One region of the Klebsiella electrica genome, then DNA from elsewhere that is predicted to be linked to it. Evidence: predicted binding sites of a transcription regulator. Region 1 holds the regulator's gene; the other holds the start of a gene.
What was found. Region 1 encodes PurR, which represses purine synthesis genes. Its sites were predicted from a motif close to CANGCAAACGTTTGCNTG; they were not measured.
Positions count from the first base shown of each region.

Region 2: pyrD (quinone-dependent dihydroorotate dehydrogenase) is a predicted target of PurR. The motif match lies at 3,755-3,772, and genes of this name have one in related genera.

Region 1 is NZ_CP041247.1:2,321,197-2,326,130, reverse strand. Features, by position in the region: gene Electrica_RS11045 (MFS transporter) at 1-236, opposite strand, end outside; gene cydH (cytochrome bd-I oxidase subunit CydH) at 400-489, opposite strand; gene purR (HTH-type transcriptional repressor PurR) at 785-1,810, shown strand; gene punR (DNA-binding transcriptional activator PunR) at 1,829-2,740, opposite strand; gene punC (purine nucleoside transporter PunC) at 2,850-4,034, shown strand; gene cfa (cyclopropane fatty acyl phospholipid synthase) at 4,330-4,934, shown strand, end outside.
Region 2 is NZ_CP041247.1:3,451,616-3,456,549, reverse strand. Features, by position in the region: gene ssuB (aliphatic sulfonates ABC transporter ATP-binding protein) at 1-145, opposite strand, end outside; gene ssuC (aliphatic sulfonate ABC transporter permease SsuC) at 142-933, opposite strand; gene ssuD (FMNH2-dependent alkanesulfonate monooxygenase) at 944-2,089, opposite strand; gene Electrica_RS16590 (sulfonate ABC transporter substrate-binding protein) at 2,086-3,048, opposite strand; gene ssuE (NADPH-dependent FMN reductase) at 3,041-3,616, opposite strand; gene pyrD (quinone-dependent dihydroorotate dehydrogenase) at 3,868-4,878, shown strand.

The DNA.
Region 1 (4,934 bases):
ATCGCCATCAGAAAAATCAGCGCATTTCTGCGCGCGCGATGAGAGAGCAGCAAAGTCATCAGCGGCGCCCCGACCATCACGCCGATCGCATAAGCGCTGATCAGCATTCCCGCCGCCGGAATTGACACGTCGACGCCTTTGGCAATCACCGGCAGCAGCCCCATCGGGGAAAACTCCGTGGTACCAATACCAAACGCGCCTATCGCCAGCGCTAATAAGGGGAAGTTGATTTTCATGCAATGACTCCAGCAGACCGTCATCGGCGACGGTATCTCATTAGAAGTCAAAAGCATGACATCAATCACAAAAAAACAAAAGTAAACGAAATGGCAAAAGATTTTTGCGAAATTGGTAATAATGGCGGGATGTCGGGGGAAAGAGACCTCTCCCCCGGATAAATCAGTGCAGTACCGCTGTCAGGCCAGCGGCCACGATAAGACCCAGGACAATAATCGTTGTCGTCAGCGAAAACTTTAAATCTGTATCCATCAATTTTTCCCCCTGTTATCCCCACATGAAAAGTGAGCTTGCTCATTTTTGCACACTATCGCGCAAAAATCTTCCATGTTTTAGGGCGATGCACATTTTTGCTCTTCCCCTTTGCCGCAAGATCGGACAAAATCCCACGCTAATTTGAAAGCGTATCGGCCATTGACCCCTTCCTGTCGTTCTGTGTCGTTTTCCCGACGTGATGCAATGATGAAAATTGTCTTCAGGGTGTGTACAGGCAAACGTTTACGTATCGATAATCAGACGATCAGGTCAAGGTCTGGAGTGAGAAGTAATGGCAACAATTAAAGATGTAGCGAAGCGCGCAAACGTTTCCACTACAACAGTATCACATGTAATTAACAAAACCCGTTTCGTGGCGGAAGAGACCCGCAACGCCGTGTGGGCGGCGATCAAAGAACTGCACTATTCTCCAAGTGCCGTTGCTCGCAGCCTGAAGGTTAATCACACCAAATCGATCGGCCTGCTGGCCACCAGCAGCGAAGCGGCCTATTTCGCTGAGATTATTGAAGCCGTAGAAAAGAGCTGTTTCCAGAAAGGCTATACCCTGATTCTCGGCAATGCGTGGAACGATCCGGAAAAACAGCAGGCCTATCTGTCGATGATGGCGCAAAAGCGCGTCGACGGCATGCTGGTTATGTGTTCTGAATATCCGGAATCGGTGCTCAGTATGCTGGAAGAGTACCGCCATATTCCGATGGTGGTAATGGACTGGGGTGAATCCAAAGCCGACTTCACCGATTCGGTGATCGATAACGCCTTCGAAGGCGGCTACATGGCTGGTCGCTACCTGATCGAACGCGGCCACCGTGAAATCGGCGTGATCCCGGGTCCACTGGAGCGTAACACCGGCGCCGGGCGCCTGGCGGGCTTTATGAAAGCCATGGAAGAAGCGCAGATCGCCGTTCCGGAAAACTGGATTGTTCAGGGCGACTTCGAGCCTGAATCCGGCTACCGCGCGATGCAGCAGATCCTCAGCCAGCAGCATCGCCCGACGGCAGTCTTCTGCGGCGGCGACATCATGGCGATGGGCGCCATCTGTGCTGCGGATGAGATGGGTCTGCGCGTGCCGCAGGACATTTCGCTGATCGGTTATGATAACGTGCGTAACGCCCGCTATTTCAGCCCGGCGCTGACCACCATCCATCAGCCGAAAGACTCGCTGGGGGAAGCGGCCTTCAATATGCTGATGGATCGGATCGTCAATAAGCGTGAAGAATCTCAGTCGATTGAGGTTCACCCGCGACTGGTAGAGCGCCGCTCTGTCGTCGACGGCCCGTTCGTCGACTACCGTCGCTAATCGCCCGTGCGGCGCCGGCTACTCCGGCGCCCGCAGCCACTCCCGGTTTAACGTTTCACTGTCCCCCAGATAATCCAGCAGCCATGAGAGGGCCGGCGAGGCGTCGCTCTGCTGCCATGTCAGGCAGCATGCGGCATCCGGAAACGGGTTTTCCAGCGCCAGCGCGGTCCATTCGCCGCGGTCAATCCAGGGGCGGGCGAAATGGCTCGGCACCATGCCAACGCACAATCCCGCCGACAGGCAGGTCGCCGATGACTCCCAGTCCGGCACCACCACCCTTTTCTGGTTATCCAGTAGCCAGGTCGTGCGTTTCGGTAACGAGCGGGAGGTATCCTCCCGGACCAGCGACGGCCAGTTGCGCAACACATCATCGCTGAGTGGGCCGGTCATCTGCGCCAGCGGATGATGGCTCGCCACCACGCAATCCCAGCTCAGCATCCCCATATCGCGAAAAGCGTAGCGCCCCCCCACCGGAATAGAACGGGTGGCCCCGATAGCTAGCTCCACGCGCCCGTCGGCCAGCGCGTCCCAGACGCCGTTGAAGACCTCCTGAAAAACAATCAGCTCGACATCCGGAAAGTGACGATAAAAATCGACAATCATCTGCCGCATACGGGCCGGTTTAACGATGTCATCCACGGCTATCGACAGCTGACCGCGCCAGCCGTTGGCTATCTGCTGGCACTGCTGGCGGGTGATCTGCATTTTTTTGATAACAGAACGTCCCTCCTGTAAAAACCAAAGCCCGGCGGGGGTCAATTCGACATCGCGATGGCGGCGTTCAAAAAGCGGTACCGCCAGCCACTCTTCCAGCTGACGGACGGTATAACTGACCGCCGAAGGTACGCGGTGCAACTCCTGCGCCGCTGCGCTGAAGCTGCCGTTGCGGGCGACAGCATCAACAACTTCGAGTGAGTATTCGGACCACATATTCTGCCTGCAAAAATTTTGAATGCATGTAGAAAATATTAGCGTTTCACAAGCCAGAATGCACTCCCTACACTCTGCGGCATCCTATCTGTATCTATAAGAGAATGTTATGCAACAACCGGGGAAAGGATTTTTAGTGTGGCTGGCGGGACTCAGCGTGCTGGGTTTCCTGGCCACCGACATGTATCTGCCGGCCTTTTCGGCTATCCAGCAGGATCTCAATACCTCTGCGGCGTCAGTCAGCGCCAGCCTGAGTCTGTTCCTCGCCGGCTTCGCCATTGGGCAGCTGTTCTGGGGCCCGCTCTCGGACCGCTACGGACGTAAACCGATTCTGCTGACCGGGCTGGCTATCTTCGCTATCGGCTGTCTGGGAATGCTGTGGGTACGCGATGCCACCCTGATGCTGGCGCTGCGCTTTATCCAGGCTCTCGGCGTCTGCGCGGCGGCGGTGACCTGGCAGGCGATGGTCACGGACTATTATCCCGCCCAGCGCACTAACCGTATTTTCGCCACCATCATGCCGCTGGTGGGGTTATCGCCGGCTCTGGCGCCGTTGCTCGGCAGCTGGCTGCTCGCCCATCTCGAATGGCAGACCATTTTTGCCACTCTTTTTGCCATCGCCCTGCTGCTGATGGTCCCCGCCCTGCGCCTGAAGCCGGTCGCCAGGCCGCAGGGTGACGCCCGCGAAAAACTGACCTTTATGACGCTGCTGCGCTCACGCGAATACAGCGGCAACGTGCTGATTTACGCCGCCTGCTCCGCCAGCTTTTTTGCCTGGTTGACCGGGTCGCCGTTTATTCTCCATGAGATGGGCTACGGTCCGACCGCTATCGGTCTTAGCTATGTCCCGCAGACTATCGCCTTTTTAGTCGGTGGCTATGGATGCCGCGCGGCGCTGCAGAAATGGCAGGGCCAACAGCTGCTGCCCTGGCTACTGGTGATTTTCGCCGTCAGCGTGGCCGCAACCTGGATGGTGGGCCTGGCTGCGGACGCCTCAATTATTGTGGTGATGATTCCCTTCTGCGTGATGGCGATTGTCAATGGCGGGATTTACCCGATAGTTGTCGCCCAGGCGCTGAAGCCGTTCCCCCAGGCGACAGGTCGTGCCGCCGCGTTGCAGAACACGCTGCAGCTCGGCCTGTGCTTCATGACCAGCCTGCTGGTCTCGGCGCTGATTGCCACGCCGCTGCTGACCACCACCAGCGTGATGCTGGTTTCTATCGTGCTGGCCGGGCTGGGCTATTTTATGCAGCGTCAGAGCGTGTGCCTGACCACGGAGTCATCGCATGCATAAATGCGTTTCAGTGATGTTACAGGTCAGTAATTAGCCTGCTAATATATTTTTATTGAAAGCCTGATCTCAGCGGCCTATACTGGTGCGGCTTCACATAAATAAAAAAATTTTTAAGATTAACGGGAGCAGGATGCATCCCGTTTCACCATGGAAGGCCTTTCGGCAAGGGTTTTCGCCCTTCCTCTGTTCTACGTCGGATAGCAGCTTCACGGATATTCCGTGAGATTTCTCACAAAGCCAAAAAAGCGTCTACGCTGTTTTAAGGTTCTGATCACTTGGGCGTGATGGAGAAGCTATGAGTTCATCGTGTATAGAAGAAGTAAGCGTACCAAACGACGACTGGTACCGAATTGCAACCGAATTACTCGGTCGCGCGGGCATTGAAGTCAATGGCCCCTCCCCCTCCGATCTGCAGATTAACAATCCGCTCTTTTTTAAACGTGTTTTGCAGGAAGGGTCACTGGGGTTAGGTGAAAGTTATATGGACGGCTGGTGGGATTGCGAACGGCTGGATCTATTCTTCCATAAAGTACTGCGCGCCGGGCTGGAAAATCAGCTCCCGCATCATCTCAAAGATACGTTGCGCGTCGCGGGCGCTCGCCTGTTTAATCTACAAAGTAAAAAGCGCGCCTGGATTGTCGGGAAAGAACATTACGACCTCGGCAACGATCTTTTCAGCCGTATGCTCGACCCCTATATGCAATATTCCTGCGCGTACTGGAAAGAGGCGCAATCGCTGGAAGAGGCGCAGGTAGCTAAATTAGATCTTATTTGCCGCAAGCTGCAGCTGGAACCGGGGATGCGGGTGCTGGATATTGGCTGCGGCTGGGGTGGGCTGGCTTACTACATGGCCAAAAATTATCACGTCAGCGTGGTCGGGGTGACCATTTCCGCCGAGCA
Region 2 (4,934 bases), 1.1 Mb from region 1:
CGCCGCCGCTGCGCCCGACCACCGCGACAAACTGCCCGGTCGGAATATGTAAATCCAGTGCGTTAAGAATGGTATTTTCGCCGTAGCGTTTGGTCACGCCGTTAAGCAACAGCGGGATCCCTGGGTTCAGACGGGCAGTCGTCATGCGTTGGCCTCCTGAAGATGATAAGCCGGGTTCCAGCGTAGCCACGCGCGTTCCAGCAGCTGCGCGCTGACGTCGGCCAGTTTGCCAAGAATGGCGTAAAGAATAATGGCGACAACCACCACATCCGTTTGTAAAAACTCCCGCGCATTCATCGCCAGATAGCCGATGCCGGCGTTAGCGGAGATGGTTTCGGCGACAATCAGCGTTAACCACATCAGCCCGAGAGCGAAGCGGATGCCGACCATTATCGAGGGCAGGGCCCCCGGCAGAATCACATGGCGGAACAGGGCGAAGCCGGACAGACCATAGCTACGCGCCATTTCCACCAGCCCGCGATCGATATTGCGGATGCCGTGCCAGGTATTGATGTAGATAGGGAACATGGTCCCCAGCGCGACGAGGAAGATTTTGGCGCTTTCATCAATGCCAAACCATAAAATAACCAGCGGAATCAACGCCAGATGCGGGACGTTGCGCAGCATCTGAATCGAGGTATCCAGCAGCCGCTCCCCCCAACGCGACAGGCCGCTTATCAGGCCCAGCACCAGCCCGATGGAGCCGCCGATGGCGAAGCCCAGCAGAGCGCGCCATGAACTGATGGCCAGGTGTTGCCACAGTTCGCCGCTGGCAGAAAGCGTCCAGAAGGCCTTGAGTACCCCTTCCGGAGAGGGAAGGATGCGGGTGGATAGCCAGCCGACGGAAGAGGCGAGCTGCCAGATGATGACGGTTCCCACCGGCAGAAGCCAGGGGGCGACCCGCAGCAGCAGTTTTTGCGCGGACGTAGCCATGATGTACTCCTTAGCTTTGTGCGACTTTGCGCGGAATAAACTCGTTGGCCACTGCCTCGCCCTGCAGGCGCAGAGGCTGCGGCTGAGGAATCGACGGGATAGTGATATCCAGCAGCGGGAACAGCAGTTCGCCGACGCGATAAGCCTCTTCAAGATGCGGATAGCCGGAGAAGATAAAGCTATCGATACCCAGCGCCGCATATTCATTGATTCGTTTGGCTACGGTAGGCGCATCGCCGACCAGAGCGGTTCCCGCCCCTCCACGCGCCAGCCCGACGCCAGCCCACAGGTTAGGGCTGATTTCAAGCTTGTCGCGCCGACCGTTGTGCAACGCGGCCATCCGCTGCTGTCCGACGGAATCGGTTTTGGCAAACGCGGCCTGCGCCCGGGCAATGGTATCGTCATCAAGATGCGAGATGAGGCTTTCGGCCGCTTCCCAGGCTTCTTCATTGGTTTCCCGCACAATGACATGCAGACGAATACCGAAGCGAACCGTACGACCGTGACGGGCGGCTTTTTCACGCACCTGGGCGATTTTTTCCGCAACCTGCTCCGGCGGTTCTCCCCAGGTGAGATAGAGATCGACCTGTCCGGCGGCGAGCTCCTGCGCCACATCGGACGAACCGCCAAAGTAGAGCGGCGGACGCGGCTGCTGCAGGGGCGGAAACAGCAGTTTCGCGCCGCGCACCCGCTGGTGTTTTCCATCGAAGGTGACGGTTTCGCCTTCCATCAGGCGGCGCCAGATATGAGTAAATTCAGCCGAGGCTTCGTAACGTTCGGTATGGTCGAGGAAAACCCCATCGCCGGCAAGCTCCTGCGGGTCGCTGCCGGTCACCAGGTTAAACAATGCCCGGCCGTTGGACAGGCGGTCGAGCGTCGCGGCCTGGCGGGCGGCGACCGTCGGGGAGGTGACGCTCGGGCGCAGGGCGACAAGAAATTTCAGGCGCTGGGTGACGGGAATCATCGAAGCGGCAACCAGCCACGCATCTTCGCAGGAGCGCCCGGTCGGGATCAGCACGCCGGTAAAACCGAGGCGGTCCGCGGTTTGCGCAATTTGTTGCAGGTAGCCGTAATCAACCGGGCGGGCGCCTTCTTCGGTTCCCAGGTAGCGACCATCACCGTGGGTCGGTAAAAACCAGAACATATTCAGACTCATGATTTCGCTCCTTGTGCGGTTGCGGGCTGCCAGATGCGGGTACGGATATCGACTTTTTTCGGCACCAGTTTGTTCTCGTAGAACAGATCGGCGGTTTGCTGCTGCCGGGCGGCGGTTTCGCGACTGACCGGAGTAATGGTGGTCGGCGGCCGGTGGTCCAGATAACTGGCGATCACCGCTTCAGGGAGTCCCATCGTTTTTGCCAGCAGGGTAATACTTTGCGGGCGTTGGCTCAGCGTCAGGGCATCCGCCTGGCTGAAGGTGTCGAGCACGCCGCTAATAAAGGCGCCATTTTTCTCCGCATAGGGGCGCGAAGCCAGATAGAAAGAGCCGGTTTGTTTCAGATCGGTTCCGTCTTTGAGCACCCTGGCGCTCGCTTGTTGCAGAGCGGCGGAATAGTAGGGATCCCAGATAGCCCAGGCATCAACATTGCCCTGTTGAAATGCCGCGCGGGCGTCCGCGGGGGCAAGATAAACGGGTTGAATATCGCTGAATTTCAGGCCCGCCTGCTGTAGTGCTCTGAGCAGCAGGTTGTGGGAGCTGGAGCCTTTCTGAAACGCGACTTTGCGCCCCTTCAGTTCAGCGACGGTTTTGATCGGGCTGTTTTCCGCGACCAGAATCACTTCCGCTTTTGGCTTCGGCGGTTCCGCGCCGACATAAACCAGATCGGCTCCGGCTGCCTGGGCGAAAATCGGTGGGATATCACCAGTACTGCCCAGATCGATACTGCCGACGTTTAGCGCCTCAAGCATTTGCGGGCCGGCGGGAAATTCTATCCACGAGATTTTGGTGTTTGGGTAGCGCTTTTCCAGCAGCTGATGGCTTTTGGCCAGCACCATACTGACGCTGCCTTTTTGGTAGCCGATGCGCAGCGCATCCGGCGCGGATTGTGCCGCCTGGCTCAGGGCCGATAGCGTCAGCAACCCACTCAGCGCGAGGGTTTTGAGAAGGTTACGCATGTTCCACCCCATGGAGAGTCTTGAGCGCGGGAGCGCGGCTGGTCGGACGGTGCAGCGCCTGCCAGAAGGTCTCCAGCGCCAGATCGAGTCGCCCCTGCAGATTAGGGGTAAACTGCGGTTTATGTTGATAGTCGGTGACCTGACTATCGTCAGCGAACACGCCGTGCAGAATCTCCTGCGCTTTGAGGGCGTTGAGCACCGGTTTTAGTGCATAATCCACCGCCAGCATGTGGGCAATTGTGCCGCCGGTCGCCAGCGGCAGGACGATTTTCCCCTCCAGCGCCCGTTCCGGGAGCAGGTCGAGCAGCGTCTTCAGCGCGCCGGAAAAAGAGGCCTTATACACCGGGGTGGCGATGATAAGCCCATCGGCGCCGGCCAGCTGTTCGTTCAGCGTATGTAACGCCGGATTATCGAAGCGAGCGTACAGCAGGTCTTCCGGAGCAAAATTTTGCAGATGCCAGTGGCAGACTTCAACGTCTGCCGCGGAGAGCGTCTCTCTGGCATATTCCAGAAGTGCGCTGGAACGGGAAGGGTAACGCGGACTGCCCGCAAGTGTAATAACACGCATCTTCTCTCTCCTTATAACCAAATGTTTGCATTTATCTATAATTGATAACATTTGCTGGCAGTGTGACAGAGCCGATTTATTTCCCTAAATGATTTTTCCACCCTTGTTTTGTCAAAAATTGCATAATGCGGGGGGAGAAAAGTAAACGTTTGCGTTGGATGCGAGATTTTTTGTCGCAGGTCAATTCCCTTTCCGGCGTCGATCGAACATAATACGCCCCCGGTTTGCACACCGGGAATCCAGGAGAGTTCATGTACTACCCCTTCGTTCGTAAAGCCCTTTTTCAGCTCGATCCTGAGCGCGCTCATGAAGTTACTTTTCAACAATTACGTCGTGTATCAGGTACGCCGCTGGAAATGCTGGTCCGTCAGAAGGTGCCGTCCAAACCGGTCACCTGTATGGGACTCACGTTTAAAAACCCGCTGGGTCTGGCCGCTGGGCTGGACAAGAACGGCGAGTGCATTGATGCGCTCGGCGCCATGGGGTTTGGCGCCATTGAAATCGGTACCGTAACGCCGCGTCCGCAGCCGGGGAACGATAAGCCGAGGATCTTCCGCCTGGTGGATGCTGAAGGTTTGATCAACCGCATGGGCTTTAATAACCACGGTGTTGATAACCTGGTTGAGAACGTAAAAAAGGCGCATTTTGACGGTATTCTCGGTATTAATATCGGTAAGAATAAAGATACGCCGGTTGAGCAGGGTAAAGATGATTATCTGATTTGTATGGAAAAAGTCTATCCATATGCCGGGTATATCGCCATTAATATCTCCTCACCGAATACCCCGGGCCTGCGCACCTTACAATACGGCGATGCCCTCGATGACTTACTCTCTGGTATTAAAAATAAGCAGCTTGAGCTGCAGCAAAAACATCAAAAATATGTCCCTGTCGCGGTGAAGATCGCCCCGGATCTTTCTCTTGAGGAATTGATCCAGGTGGCCGACAGTTTAGTTCGGCATAATATTGATGGCGTCATTGCCACCAATACTACCCTCGATCGTTCGCTGGTCCAGGGAATGAAATTCTGTGATGAAACGGGTGGCCTCAGCGGTCGTCCATTGCAATTAAAGAGTACGGAAATTATCCGTATGCTGGCGACAGAATTAAATGGTCGTTTGCCCATTATCGGAGTCGGAGGGATTGACTCGGTGATCGCGGCACGGGAAAAAATCGCTGCCGGTGCAAGCCTCGTCCAGATTTATTCCGGATTTATTTTTAAAGGCCCTCCGCTGATTAAAGAAATTGTTACCCATATCTAATCTTTTCCCCCTCTGATCCCCCCAGGGCTTTATTTCCGGCCCTGGTTGTTTTATAT